Regions from separate parts of the Bacillus sp. AK124 genome, predicted to be linked through region 1. Evidence: a T-box and tRNA genes for the amino acid it is inferred to sense, from the RefSeq annotation. Region 1 holds a T-box; the other holds one or more tRNA genes.
What was found. The T-box of region 1 lies ahead of M1E06_RS06725 (valine--tRNA ligase). A T-box ahead of a tRNA ligase gene usually reads a tRNA of that ligase, here a tRNA-Val.

Region 1 (6,540 bases):
CAGAGCCGGAGCCGCTCCAAAGGGCTTATCAAACTCATGATGAACCGAAAGAAACCCCGTTCTACGGTGTTCCGCCTCTTTTGGAGGAAGACCAGAATGACAGGGAGCCTGAGACGTTTGAAGTTGAAGTGACACAGAAAGCAGAAGCGATTGATGAAGAAGAGGAAGCCGGACATACCATTGAAATCCCGGAATATTCGTTTCATGAGCAGACGGAGCCTGAAGAAGAAAGAGATGAGATGCCGGCAGCAGACGACCAGGAAGTGTCAGCTAAGGAGAATGACAATGCTCTCTATTTGACAAAGCTGTTTACAAAACAGGGAGAGGAGGAGTTTACTCGAATGAGGATGTGCATCGTTCAGCAAAACGATACCATTGATCTTCTGTGCGAACGCTATGATATTAACGTCCAGCAGCTCATCCGGATGAATTCCCTTTCCCTTGACGAGGAATTAAAAGAGGGACAGATCCTTTATATACCGGATTATCAAAGCAGCCATGCCTAATGCATTGATAAAAATGTGGTGAAGCCGATGGAAGGCATCCAGTCTGTTTTAAATGAGTACGGTCTTACGCCTGAATATATGGAATCGGTCAGTCCGAAGGTATGGAAAGTGTATACGGATCACGGTGTATTCGCCCTGAAAAAATTGGCGGCTTCAAGAAACACCCGCTTCACGGAACAGATGATCATGCTGGAGGAAAAAGGCTACAGGCAGTTCGTTCCCGTCTATCGAAACCGCACGGGCGAATTTTTAACGCAAGCCGGAGAAGATGTCTGTTATCTCATGCCTTGGCTTACCCTTGAAAGAGAGGAAGAGCGTGAACAAAAACACGAATATATGTTTAAAGAAATCGCTCTTCTTCACCAGCGGACGGAAAAAGAGCTCGTTGTGAGGCGGGAAGAAATACTCGGGCACTATGAACGGACAAAACGGAAATGGGAACAGCAAAAACAGAAATATGAAGAATTCATTTCAAGAGCGGAAAACGAATGGTATATGTCCCCGTTCCAGCTTCAGGCAGCCATGTATTTCAAAGAGACGATATCAGCTGCAGACTTTGCGCTTGCCCGCCTTGAAGAGTGGTATGAGACCATGAAAGACAAAGAGTCTTCCAGAATGGTTTTAAACCACGGGCAGCTGTCCGTCCGGCATTTTCTCTATAACGATACCGGAACGGGTTACTTTACGAACTTTGAGAAAGCGGGACACGGGCCGCCTGTGAACGATCTCATCGTATTTTTTACAAGAATGTTTAAGACGAACCCCGTTATGTGCACGGAATGTGTAAACTGGTTTTATACGTATCACAATGTCTATCCTTTGCGGGAGGAAGAAATCAGCTTATTCCTCAGCTATATGGCTTACCCCGGGCCTGTATTCGGCGTGCTGAACCGCTACGGCCTTGAGAAGGGGCTTGGAGAAAAAGAAGCCTGTACAACGCTTTTGAAGGCGTACTGGCAAATGAAAAACGCCGAACCGCTTGTGATGAGCATTCACGAGACGGAAGAAAACAGAAAACTGCAGGAAGAAACAGAGTCCCCATCATCATGATGCGGACTTTTTTCGTGCCTATATCCAGTCAAGGTGAAAGGCGCACGCAAGGAATATGAGAATGCCCAAAAGGAGGACATCAAATGTGGTAGGAAAGATGATCGTGCGTATGCCCTGGAAGATCGTGATCGGGAGGACGACTTGAACAGCAACAAGCCTGACTTGCTTCAGCCACGGCTGGAATGAATGTGTATTGAATTTTTTTCGCATCTTATGCCTCCTCTCCTTATCGTTACAGCATCATATGAGGAAAAGGAGCTTGTGTGCATGGCCCAGTATCGTATAAAACAAGAGAAAAACGGAAAAGATGATTGACGAAAATGAAAAAGATTTAGTAATATAAGAAAAAGAAAAAGTACGTGCTGAAAAGTCAATGATCACCCGCTTTGAATGGGAAGAGTACAAAAACAGACGCTTGCAGAGAGGGAAGCCGGTTCGCTGAAAGGCTCCCAGTCAGTCTTTTTTGGAAGGTCGCCCAGGAGCGCAATTTCTCGAACGAAAAAGTAGAGAAATTCGGGAAAGTCCCGTTATCCCATTTAAGTGCGTGAATGCGTTTTTCGCATTCATGAAAAAAGGTGGTACCGCGAGAGAGTTCTCTTCGTCCTTTTAACAGGATCGAGAGGGCTCTTTTTTATTGTTCAGCCGTTTAATACTGTTGGAGGTTTGAAAATGGATAATCAAGAACTGACGATGCCGACAAAATACGATCCGTCTGCAGTTGAAAAAGACAGATACGACTATTGGGTGAACGGCAAATTTTTCGAAGCGAAAAACGACCCTGAAAAAGAACCGTACACCGTTGTTATTCCCCCGCCGAATGTGACGGGTAAGCTGCACTTGGGGCATGCTTGGGATTCCACTTTGCAGGATATCGTGACAAGAATGAAACGGATGCAGGGCTATGACGTGCTCTGGCTGCCGGGTATGGATCACGCCGGTATTGCAACTCAGGCAAAAGTAGAAGCGAAGCTTCGCGAAGAAGGAAAAACGCGCTATGATCTCGGCCGCGAAAAATTCCTTGAAGAAACATGGAAATGGAAAGAGGAATATGCCGATTTTATTCGCAGCCAATGGGCGAAAATCGGCCTCGGCCTCGACTATTCAAGGGAGCGGTTCACCCTTGATGAAGGGCTTTCTAAAGCGGTGCGCGAAGTATTTGTAAAGCTATATGAAAAAGGGCTGATTTACCGCGGGGAATATATCATTAACTGGGACCCGGCCACTAAAACGGCTCTGTCTGACATCGAAGTCATCTATAAAGACGTACAAGGCGCATTCTATCATATGCGCTATCCGCTGAAAGACGGTTCAGGCTCAATTGAAATTGCGACGACCCGTCCGGAAACGATGCTCGGCGATACAGCGGTTGCGGTACATCCGGAAGACGAGCGGTACAAACACCTAATCGGAAAAACGGTCATTCTGCCGATCACGGGAAGAGAAATTCCGATTGTCGGAGACGACTACGTCGATATGGAATTCGGCTCAGGTGCCGTCAAAATTACGCCTGCCCATGATCCGAACGACTTTGAAATCGGAAACCGCCACAACCTTGAACGCATTCTCGTTATGAATGAAGACGGCACGATGAATGACAAGGCGCTTCAATATAAGGGCATGGATCGTTTTGAATGCCGCAAGCAGATCGTGAAAGATCTTCAGGAAGAAGGCGTGCTGTTCAAGATTGAAGAACATACGCATTCGGTCGGCCACAGCGAACGCAGCGGAGCAGTCGTTGAGCCGTATTTGTCAACGCAGTGGTTCGTGCAAATGCAGCCGCTTGCCGATGCCGCCATCGAATTGCAAAAAAGCGAAGGAAAAGTCAACTTCGTCCCTGACCGTTTTGAAAAAACGTATCTGCACTGGATGGAAAATATCCGCGACTGGTGCATTTCCCGCCAGCTTTGGTGGGGCCACCGGATTCCTGCGTGGTACCATAAAGAAACGAGCGAAATCTATGTGGGCGCTGAAGCGCCGGAAGATGCCGAAAACTGGGAGCAGGACAAAGACGTTCTTGACACATGGTTCAGTTCCGCTCTTTGGCCGTTTTCAACGATGGGCTGGCCGGATATCGATGAGGAAGATTTCAAGCGTTACTATCCGACGAACGTCCTTGTCACAGGATATGATATTATTTTCTTCTGGGTATCCAGAATGATCTTCCAAGGTATCGAATTTACCGGAGAACGTCCGTTTAAAGATGTTTTGATCCACGGGCTCATCCGCGACGACCAAGGCCGCAAAATGAGCAAATCGCTCGGAAACGGCGTCGATCCGATGGATGTGATCGATAAGTACGGAGCGGATTCGCTGCGCTACTTCCTTGCAACGGGAAGCTCTCCTGGGCAGGATTTACGCTTCAGCTTTGAAAAAGTGGAGTCAACATGGAATTTTGCGAACAAGATTTGGAACGCATCAAGATTCGCCTTGATGAACATGGACGGCATGACATACGAAGAGCTTGATTTGTCAGGAGAAAAATCAGTTGCCGATAAGTGGATTTTAACAAGGTTGAATGAAACGATTGAAACTGTGACACAGCTGGCTGACAAGTACGAATTCGGCGAGGTTGGCCGCCATCTCTACAATTTTATCTGGGATGATTTCTGCGACTGGTACATCGAAATGGCTAAACTTCCGCTTTACGGTGAAGATGAAGCGGCGAAAAAGACGACCCGCTCCATTTTAGCGTATGTGCTGGATCAAACGATGCGCCTGTTACATCCGTTTATGCCTTTCCTGACGGAGGAGATCTGGCAGCATCTTCCTCACGAAGGGGAATCCATTACAGTCGCCAAGTGGCCTGAAGCTGTTAAAGAATATACGGACACCGAAGCAGCGGCGGATATGAAGCTTCTCGTTGAAGTCATCCGCGCTGTACGGAACATCCGCAGCGAAGTCAACACGCCGCTCAGCAAGCAGATTGAGCTTTATATTAAAACAAGCACGCCGGAAATCGCCGAACGACTTGAAGAAAACCGTTTGTACGTGGAACGCTTTACGAATCCGAGCCTTCTTCAAATCGGAACGGATATTCAAGCGGTCGATAAAGCGATGACCGCTGTCGTATCCGGCGCCGAGCTGATTTTGCCGCTCGAAGGTCTGATTAACATTGAGGAAGAAATTAGCCGCCTGCAAAAAGAACTCGATAAGCTGACGAAGGAAGTTGAACGGGTTCAGAAGAAATTAGGCAACGAAGGATTTATGAAAAAAGCGCCTGCACATGTCATTGAAGAAGAGCGGGCGAAAGAAGCCGATTATGCAGCGAAACGTGAAGCTGTAGAAAAAAGAATCGCCGAATTGAAAAATTAATCACACGAAAAAAGGAGGTGTTTTCCAGGTCTTTCTAAAGGTGCTGGAAAACACCTTCATCAATTGAAGGGAAGGAATGCGCTTGTTCAAAACGTTTGATGAAGCACTCAGCTGGATTAACGGAAGGCTTAAATTCGGTGTGAAGCCGGGTTTGGAACGAATGGAATGGCTGCTGAGAAAGCTCGGACACCCCGAGAAAAAGCTCAATGCGATTCATGTCGCCGGAACAAACGGAAAAGGTTCAACGATCGCTTTTCTCCGTACGGTATTAAATGAAGCCGGTTATACAGCAGGCACCTTCACATCACCGTATATCATTACCTTTAACGAACGGATCAGCGTTGACGGCGCACCGATCTCAGACGACGAATGGACGGCGCTCTTTAATGAAGTCGGGCCTCTCGTCCTTGAGCTTGAAAAAACCGAATTCGGAGCCGCCACCGAATTTGAAATTATTACGGCATGCGCATTTTTATATTTTGCTAAATACCGGAGCACCGATTTTGTTATTTTTGAAACGGGATTAGGCGGCCGTTTGGATTCGACAAACGTTGTGAAGCCGATGTTAACGGTCATCACTTCGATCGGTCATGACCATACGGCGATATTAGGCGGTACGCTGAAAGAGATTGCCGCAGAAAAGGCGGGGATCATCAAACACGCCGTTCCTGTTATCACAGCCGTTCATCAGCGTGAAGCAGCTGAAGTGATAAAACGAAAGGCGATGGAGACAGAATCTGCTTTTATATCCCTTCATGAGGATTGCGAGCTGTACGGAGAGCGTTCACTGTCCGATGGAGAACAGTTTTCACTGAAAACACCGTTACATCGTTATGAAAGAATTGAAACAAGCCTGATCGGAACCCATCAGCGGCAAAACGCGTCTTTGGCCATACTTGCGGCCGAATGGCTGACAGCCGAAAAACATGCGGCCATCGGCGAAGAAGAGCTGAAACGCGGCATTCATAAGGCGGGATGGCCCGGCCGGTTTGAGAAGGTATTGAACAGGCCTCTCGTTTATATCGACGGCGCTCATAACAAAGAAGGGGTAGAGCGGCTGGCCGAGACGATCACGTCCCACTTCGGCGGGCGGAATATTCACGTATGCTTCAGCGCCCTCAAAGATAAGCCGTACAGAGACATGATCCGCAAAATCGAGTCGTTTGCGTCATCGATTCACTTCACATCTTTTGATTTTCCGAGAGCGGAATCCGCTCATAAGCTGTTTGAGCAAAGTACCGCTGATCATAAAACATGTGATGAAGACATCGGCTCTGTTTTCCGCTATATCAAAGAACAAGCTGAAGATGAAAAAGCGGTGGTCGTTGTTACCGGGTCGCTTTACTTTATTTCCGCCGTCAGGGCAGCTTTAACTGAATAAAAAACATAAAAATGCGCTTTTGGCCATCGGCTGACAGCGCATTTTTATGTTTTATGAAAAGCGGAGGCGCTTCATATTTGCTAAAATAACAGCCTCAGGAATCCGCTCTTTCCCATGAAGCGGTTAAATTTGATTGTGAGGCTGATCGTGATGTTCATCTTTTACCTTTTTACGGCGGGGTTAGTGCTCGGTTCCTTTTTTAGTTCGGCCGGGCGCCGCATTCCTGAAAAGATATCATTGATTGCTCCGCGTTCCCTCTGCCGGGCTTGCAAAAGAAAGCTGGGCCTCTCG
Region 2 (6,540 bases), 1.5 Mb from region 1:
CGTACCAAACAAGGAGAATATCAACGGCATCGCCGAGGTACTGCAAGAAAGGGATATCCTCAAAAGCCATTTCCTCGTCCTCCAAGAATTCAGTCATTAGTAAGGTTAATATGTTTCAAAATGGTATGATCTATTATTTTTACATATACAGACGCTATTATAGCACAAATTGATTTTCCAAGTGAAATGGCGGCCCCTCATAAAAAAAGAGCAAAGCTCATTCGCCCGCTTTGCTCTACTCTTTAGACTCCTTCATGTCAAAAACCGATTTTCCGGTCGATTTAATCTTATACCACATCCAGTCGAACACTTCGTTGATCTCATGGATCTGACCAGTGACTTGTCCTGCTGAAGCCGTATATTTTTCGCCATTAACAATCGTGACATCGCCGTCGACTTTGCCTTCTATAATCAGCTTTCCGTTTTTCACGGTCACATCGCCTTTGACAACTTTGCCTTCAGGTACGATGACCGTGTTGTTTTTCACTACGAGATTGGGCTGGCTGGATACGCTGAAATCCTGATCGTTTTTCCAGCTGGAGAAAAAGCTGCCGCCCATCAAAATGATAAACAAAGCTGCCGCCACTAAAAACGGATGAGCTTTAAGCCACCTGTTGATCGATGCCGTTCGCTTTTCCTTCGGCAGATTCGCCAGCACATCGGCTGTAAAGTTCGCCGGAGCTGTAAGATGTGACGTGCTCTGGACAAGAGCGATGGATTTTTCCATTTCATGAAGGTGCTTTTTGCAGTCTTCGCATGATTGGAGGTGCTCTTTTAATTGCGATTCATCTTCCGGTAGTATGTCTCCGTCAAGGTATTTATGCATAAGCTGAACAATATGCTCCGGACAGCTCATTTCATCACCCCACTTAAAGATCCCTTAATTGTTTTCTGAGAGCCTCTCTGCCCCTGTGTATCCTCGTTTTCACCGTACCTACGGGAATATTAAGGATTTCACTGATCTCAATGAGTGAGAGCTCATCAATGTACTTTAATACGATGACCGTCCTGTATTTATCGGGAAGCCTTAAGATTTTTTCCTGGATGGTGCTGTGCAGCTCCAAAGAAACCACTTCATCCTCTGGAAGCGCAACATCCGCCGCAACCTGGGAATACATCGTCAGTCCTTCAGTCCCCGCCACCTCTGCATCCAAGTAATAGTCCGGCTTTTTTTTACGGATACGATCGATGGTCAAATTGGTTGCGATTCGATAAAGCCATGTGGAAAATTTCCGGTTGATATCAAAACTGTCGATATTCACGTATGCTCTGATAAACGCTTCCTGCGCAATATCTTCCGCCTCATGCGCATTGCCGAGCATACGGTAGCAAAGCTGATAAATTTTGTCTTTGTAAATATCCACGATGTCTGCAAATGCATTACGATCGCCTTTTTTCACCTGTTTGATTCTTTTTTTAATCATTGTTTCCATATTTATCTAACCTCTGCCTTCACCGGTCTTTATGTATACGAATTGATTTTTATTAGGTTTCATTAAATTCATAAAAATAGTTTATCAAATTTTTGGCAGGGTGTAGATGCTTTGACAGGGATCATGCGCTTAATATTAGCTTAAAATTATTATACAATCTAAATATTATGAAACTGAGACTTTTTTATAAAAAAAGCAGCCTAAGGCCGCTCTTCAACCGCACCTAAAGCAGCTTTTCGCCAAACAGCGACCCCATTAAGGCGACTGCCGCTTCAGCCGTCCTGTTTTTCTCATCCAATATCGGGTTGACTTCGACAAACTCAGCGGACGTAATCAGCTTCGATTCTTCCAGCATTTCCATCGCCAGGTGGCTTTCCCTGTAGCTGATGCCTCCCGCTACCGGGGTTCCGACACCCGGGGCATCGTTCGGATCAAGCGCGTCTAAATCGAGTGACAGATGGACACCGTCCGTTCTGCCGCGCAAATAGTCTATCGTTTCTTCCATCACCCTCGTCATACCGAGGCGGTCGATTTCATGCATTGTATACACTTTGATCCCTTTGTCGCGAATCAATTCTTTTTCCCCGTCATCAAGTGACCTCGCACCGATGATGACGATGTTCTCCGCTTTAATTTTCGTTTCTTTTCCATAGATGCCTGTCAGCCCTTCATGGCCGATCCCCAGGCTGATGGCGAGCGGCATGCCGTGAATATTGCCTGAATGAGACGTTTCTTTCGTATTTAAATCAGCATGGGCATCATACCAGATCACACCCAGGTTTTGATAATGCTTCACAAGGCCGGCCAGCGTTCCGATCGCTATGCTGTGGTCACCGCCCAGCACGAGCGGAAAAGCACCTGAAGCCACGATCTTATCAACGGTCTCAGCAAGTTTTGCACTCGCTTTTGTAATCGCTTTCAAGTTTCTCAGCTCTTCAGATGCCGGCTCCCCGCCTTCTTTCTCATCCTCTCTTTGCCCGATTGTCATATCGCCGAGGTCTTCAATATCCTGACAAAGGCTTTCCAACCGTTCATTAACACCGGCACAGCGAATCGCGCTCGGTCCCATATCGACTCCCCGCCTCAGCTGACCGAGATCCATCGGTACGCCGATCATTGAAATCTGCTGTTTTAACATATGATATCCCCCTTTCAGACCTTCATTGTACCTTCCAATTCGGAATTGACTCAACAAGACATTTTTTTGAATAGTTATACAAAAAAGACAAAATAAAAAGGACATCCTGTTAGGATGTCCAAAAACTGGGCTAGCTGGATTCGAACCAGCGCATGACGGAGTCAAAGTCCGTTGCCTTACCGCTTGGCTATAGCCCAATAATGGTGGAGGGGGACGGATTCGAACCGCCGAACCCTGAGGGAGCGGATTTACAGTCCGCCGCGTTTAGCCACTTCGCTACCCCTCCAAAAACAGTGCCGGCCAGAGGACTTGAACCCCCAACCTACTGATTACAAGTCAGTTGCTCTACCAATTGAGCTAGACCGGCATGATACGGTATCTTATGCAGTTACCGGCGCGGTTGTGACAAAAACCGATCCAGAAAAATGGTGGAGGATGACGGGATCGAACCGCCGACCCTCTGCTTGTAAGGCAGATGCTCTCCCAGCTGAGCTAATCCTCCGCAGTACAGGACGTACAAGTGCATGCGTTGCAACAGGACGTTGCGATCTTAGCATGCCTTCCTTGCCGTTAAAGTACAAGTGCGCGTTGCAACAGGACGTTGCGACCTTAGCATGCCTTCCTTTTAAAAATTCCGGCATTCGCAGCGTGCTGTCCAAAAAAGAATGGTGACCCGTACGGGATTCGAACCCGTGTTACCGCCGTGAAAGGGCGGTGTCTTAACCACTTGACCAACGGGCCATCATCGTGTTTCAAGCAGCTCTCGTAAAGCTGACAAAAGTTATTATATACAGGTTCCTCCCCATTTGTAAAGGGGTAAATTAAAATTTTTATTTTCAAATTTTTTATTCATAAACATTGAGAAAAACGCAGAAATTTTGTTTAAAATAGGGCTATCTGATGTGCAAGAGAGGGGACGCGAAAAATGATACTGGTAAGTTCATGTCTGGCCGGGGTGGAATGCCGCTATAACGGATCGCACAGCTATGTGGGGAAAATCAATAAGCTTGTTGAAGAAAAAAAAGCGGTGATTGCTTGTCCCGAGCTGCTCGGCGGATTTCAAACGCCAAGGGAACCGGCCGAAATTATAGGCGGGTCGGGAGAAGACGTTTTAGACGGCAGGGCGGTGATCAAGACACAATCCGGAAAAGACGTAACAGGCCTGTATATAAAAGGAGCTTATCTAACATTGGAGATGGCAAGGCAAATCAAGGCTGATACGATCGTGTTGAAGGAAAACAGCCCGTCTTGCGGTAGCGGCCATATATACGATGGAAGTTTCTCAAGCCAAAAAATAGCCGGCAACGGCGTTACGGCGGCGCTTCTGAAAAAAGAAGGCTTCCGCGTGATTTCCGAACACCAAATAGACGAGCTGTAATACCTGAACATAAGCGCAGTTCATCTGCGCTTTATTTTATGTCGGCAATCCGTTGTTTAGAACTTCATTGAAATAAAATTTTAATATTTACCTTTTGTTATTGAAATAATATTCCACCCTTAATATACTGAAAATTAAGAAATATATGCACTTCATCATCAGGAGGAGTTGTCGATGGAAAACAGCCATTTAGGTTCATTAACGACCGAACGCCGGAATGAAAGATCCAGGCGCATTCACCAGTCAAAGACGATTGATATTTTGAAAATCATCAATGATGAAGACAAAACTGTGGCCGAAGCTGTACAAGAAGTCTTACCAGAAGTTAAGACCGCCGTTGACTTCGCCGTCGGGTCGTTAAAGAAAGGGGGACGGATCATCTACATCGGTGCCGGTACAAGCGGGAGACTCGGCGTACTCGATGCAGCTGAATGCCCGCCGACGTTCAGCATATCTCTCGAGTCGGTCATTGGCATCATTGCAGGAGGAGAAAAAGCTCTGTACAAAGCCGTGGAAGGCGCTGAAGATCACGAGGCATTCGGCAGACGGGATTTATCAGCCGTTAACCTCTCAAACAATGATACCGTAATCGGAATCGCCGCCAGTGGTCGGACTCCATACGTTCTCGGCGCTTTGAAGTATGCCAGGGAAAGTGGCGCCAAGACCGTCTCACTGACATGCAACAAAAACTCGGCGATCAGCCAGGTGTCAGATCACAGCATAGAAGTGGTCGTCGGCCCTGAAGTTATTGCCGGATCGACGAGAATGAAAGCAGCAACCGCTCATAAAATGATTTTAAACATGATTTCAACGGCGGCCATGATCAAAATGGGAAAAGTCTATGAAAACCTCATGGTAGACGTAAAAGTAAGCAATGACAAATTAAAGGAGCGGGCGATTCGCATCATCCAAACGGTCACAGGTGTTCCAAAAGAAGCGGCGGCACTAGCGTTAGAAAAATCCCATAACCAGGTCAAAACCGCCATCATCATGCTGAAAACAAACGAAGATGCGGCCGCTTCCGAAAACCTGCTTGAGAAATCAGAAGGCGATATCGAAAAAGCTCTATCCATTTATGAAGACCAAGTTTAAAGAAGAAAGGAAGAAACAATGGCTGCAGGAGGATTGGAAATCATTCAGAATATGCTTCACAGATTGCCGCAATCTGAACGAAAGCTTGCCGAATACATTTTGAAAAACCCACACGAGGTCGTAAACGGCACCATTCAAGAGGTGAGCTCTTCGGCTAAGACAAGCGGGGCGGCGGCAATACGGCTCTGCAAATCTCTGGGGCTGAAAGGCTTTCAAGATTTAAAAATGAGGGTCGCCGGCGATTTAATGAAACCGTCTGATCATGGATACCGGGATATCGAACCGCAAGAGCCGCTCCATTCAATCGTTCAAAAAACAACCAGCAATTCGATTCAGGCGATTCGCGATACCTTTGAAAACATTGACCACGAAGATCTTCAAAAAGCGATTCAAATACTGATCAACGCAGAAACGGTTCATTTTTGCGGGATCGGGGCTTCAGGAATCGTCGCACAAGATGCCCAGCAGAAATTTTTGCGCATCAATAAAAAAGCCACCGCTTTTAGTGATATGCATCTTGTCGCGACATTAATCGCCAATGCCGGCGAGAATGACGTTCTGTTTGCCATATCCCATTCAGGAGAAACACATGAAATCGCCAATGCAGTCAGACTCGCCAAAAAACATGGCATTAAAACCATTGGACTGACGCGGTTTGGACAGTCTGCTGTCTCTTCATTAAGCGATATCGCCCTGTATACGTCATGCTCAAACGAAGCGCCGTTTCGCAGCGCCGCCACCTCCTCTCGTTTAACTCAGCTTTACATGATTGACATTCTGTTTTTAGGCATAGCCGCGGAGCGCTACGAGGACATCATTCAGTATATTGATCAAACAAAAGCGGCCATCCGCATGATGGGAATGAGCGAATTGTAAAAAAGGGGGATATAAAATGAGCGATGAGAAAAAATATGCCGGCCTGGCAAAACTGATTTTACAACACATCGGCGGCCCGTCTAACGTCGCGGATTATACCCATTGTATGACGCGCCTGCGCATCACGCCTGTCAACAGTCAAAAAACCGACATCGGCTCAATCAAGGCGCTTGAAGGCGTGATTGGCGTCGTTGAGGAGGAAACGCTTCAGATTATCCTCGGCACCGGCGTCGTACAGCACGTATCAGACGAATTCGGGAAGTTGCTTCAATCCGCGGAAGACGTTGACTTAAAACAATCCGCAGCCAAACATAAAGCTGAGATTTCCAAGAAAAACGCGACGCCTTTTAAATTGTTTCTTCGGCGGATCGCAAGCATTTTTATACCGCTGATCCCCGCTTTGGTCGCCTCAGGCTTGATTACCGGAATCACCAAAGCCGTTATCCAAGCAGGCTGGCTCGCTGATACATCACAAACCGCCATTATTTTAACGGTAATAGGTTCAGGTTTATTTACGTATTTAGGCATCCTGGTCGGGGTCAATACGGCGAAAGAATTTGGCGGCTCCCCCGCACTCGGCGGATTAGCCGGTATTTTAATCATTAACCCGGCCGTTGGTGATA

Region 2: it encodes a tRNA-Val, which carries the amino acid that the T-box ahead of M1E06_RS06725 (valine--tRNA ligase) is inferred to sense. The anticodon was not compared.

The regions. Positions count from the first base shown of each region.
Region 1 covers NZ_CP096378.1:1,338,114-1,344,653, forward strand. Annotated here, with positions in the region: gene M1E06_RS06710 (LysM peptidoglycan-binding domain-containing protein) at 1-506, shown strand, start outside; gene ysxE (spore coat protein YsxE) at 534-1,556, shown strand; gene M1E06_RS06720 (hypothetical protein) at 1,575-1,766, opposite strand; T-box leader at 1,934-2,165, shown strand; gene M1E06_RS06725 (valine--tRNA ligase) at 2,226-4,868, shown strand; gene M1E06_RS06730 (bifunctional folylpolyglutamate synthase/dihydrofolate synthase) at 4,951-6,249, shown strand; gene M1E06_RS06735 (prepilin peptidase) at 6,400-6,540, shown strand, end outside.
Region 2 covers NZ_CP096378.1:4,122,851-4,129,390, forward strand. Annotated here, with positions in the region: gene cdaA (diadenylate cyclase CdaA) at 1-70, opposite strand, end outside; gene rsiW (anti-sigma-W factor RsiW) at 236-856, opposite strand; gene sigW (RNA polymerase sigma factor SigW) at 870-1,433, opposite strand; gene rocF (arginase) at 1,657-2,571, opposite strand; tRNA gene M1E06_RS20625 (tRNA-Gln) at 2,697-2,768, opposite strand; tRNA gene M1E06_RS20630 (tRNA-Tyr) at 2,773-2,857, opposite strand; tRNA gene M1E06_RS20635 (tRNA-Thr) at 2,866-2,938, opposite strand; tRNA gene M1E06_RS20640 (tRNA-Val) at 2,998-3,073, opposite strand; tRNA gene M1E06_RS20645 (tRNA-Glu) at 3,238-3,312, opposite strand; gene M1E06_RS20650 (DUF523 domain-containing protein) at 3,497-3,949, shown strand; gene murQ (N-acetylmuramic acid 6-phosphate etherase) at 4,124-5,041, shown strand; gene M1E06_RS20660 (MurR/RpiR family transcriptional regulator) at 5,060-5,917, shown strand; gene M1E06_RS20665 (PTS transporter subunit EIIC) at 5,934-6,540, shown strand, end outside.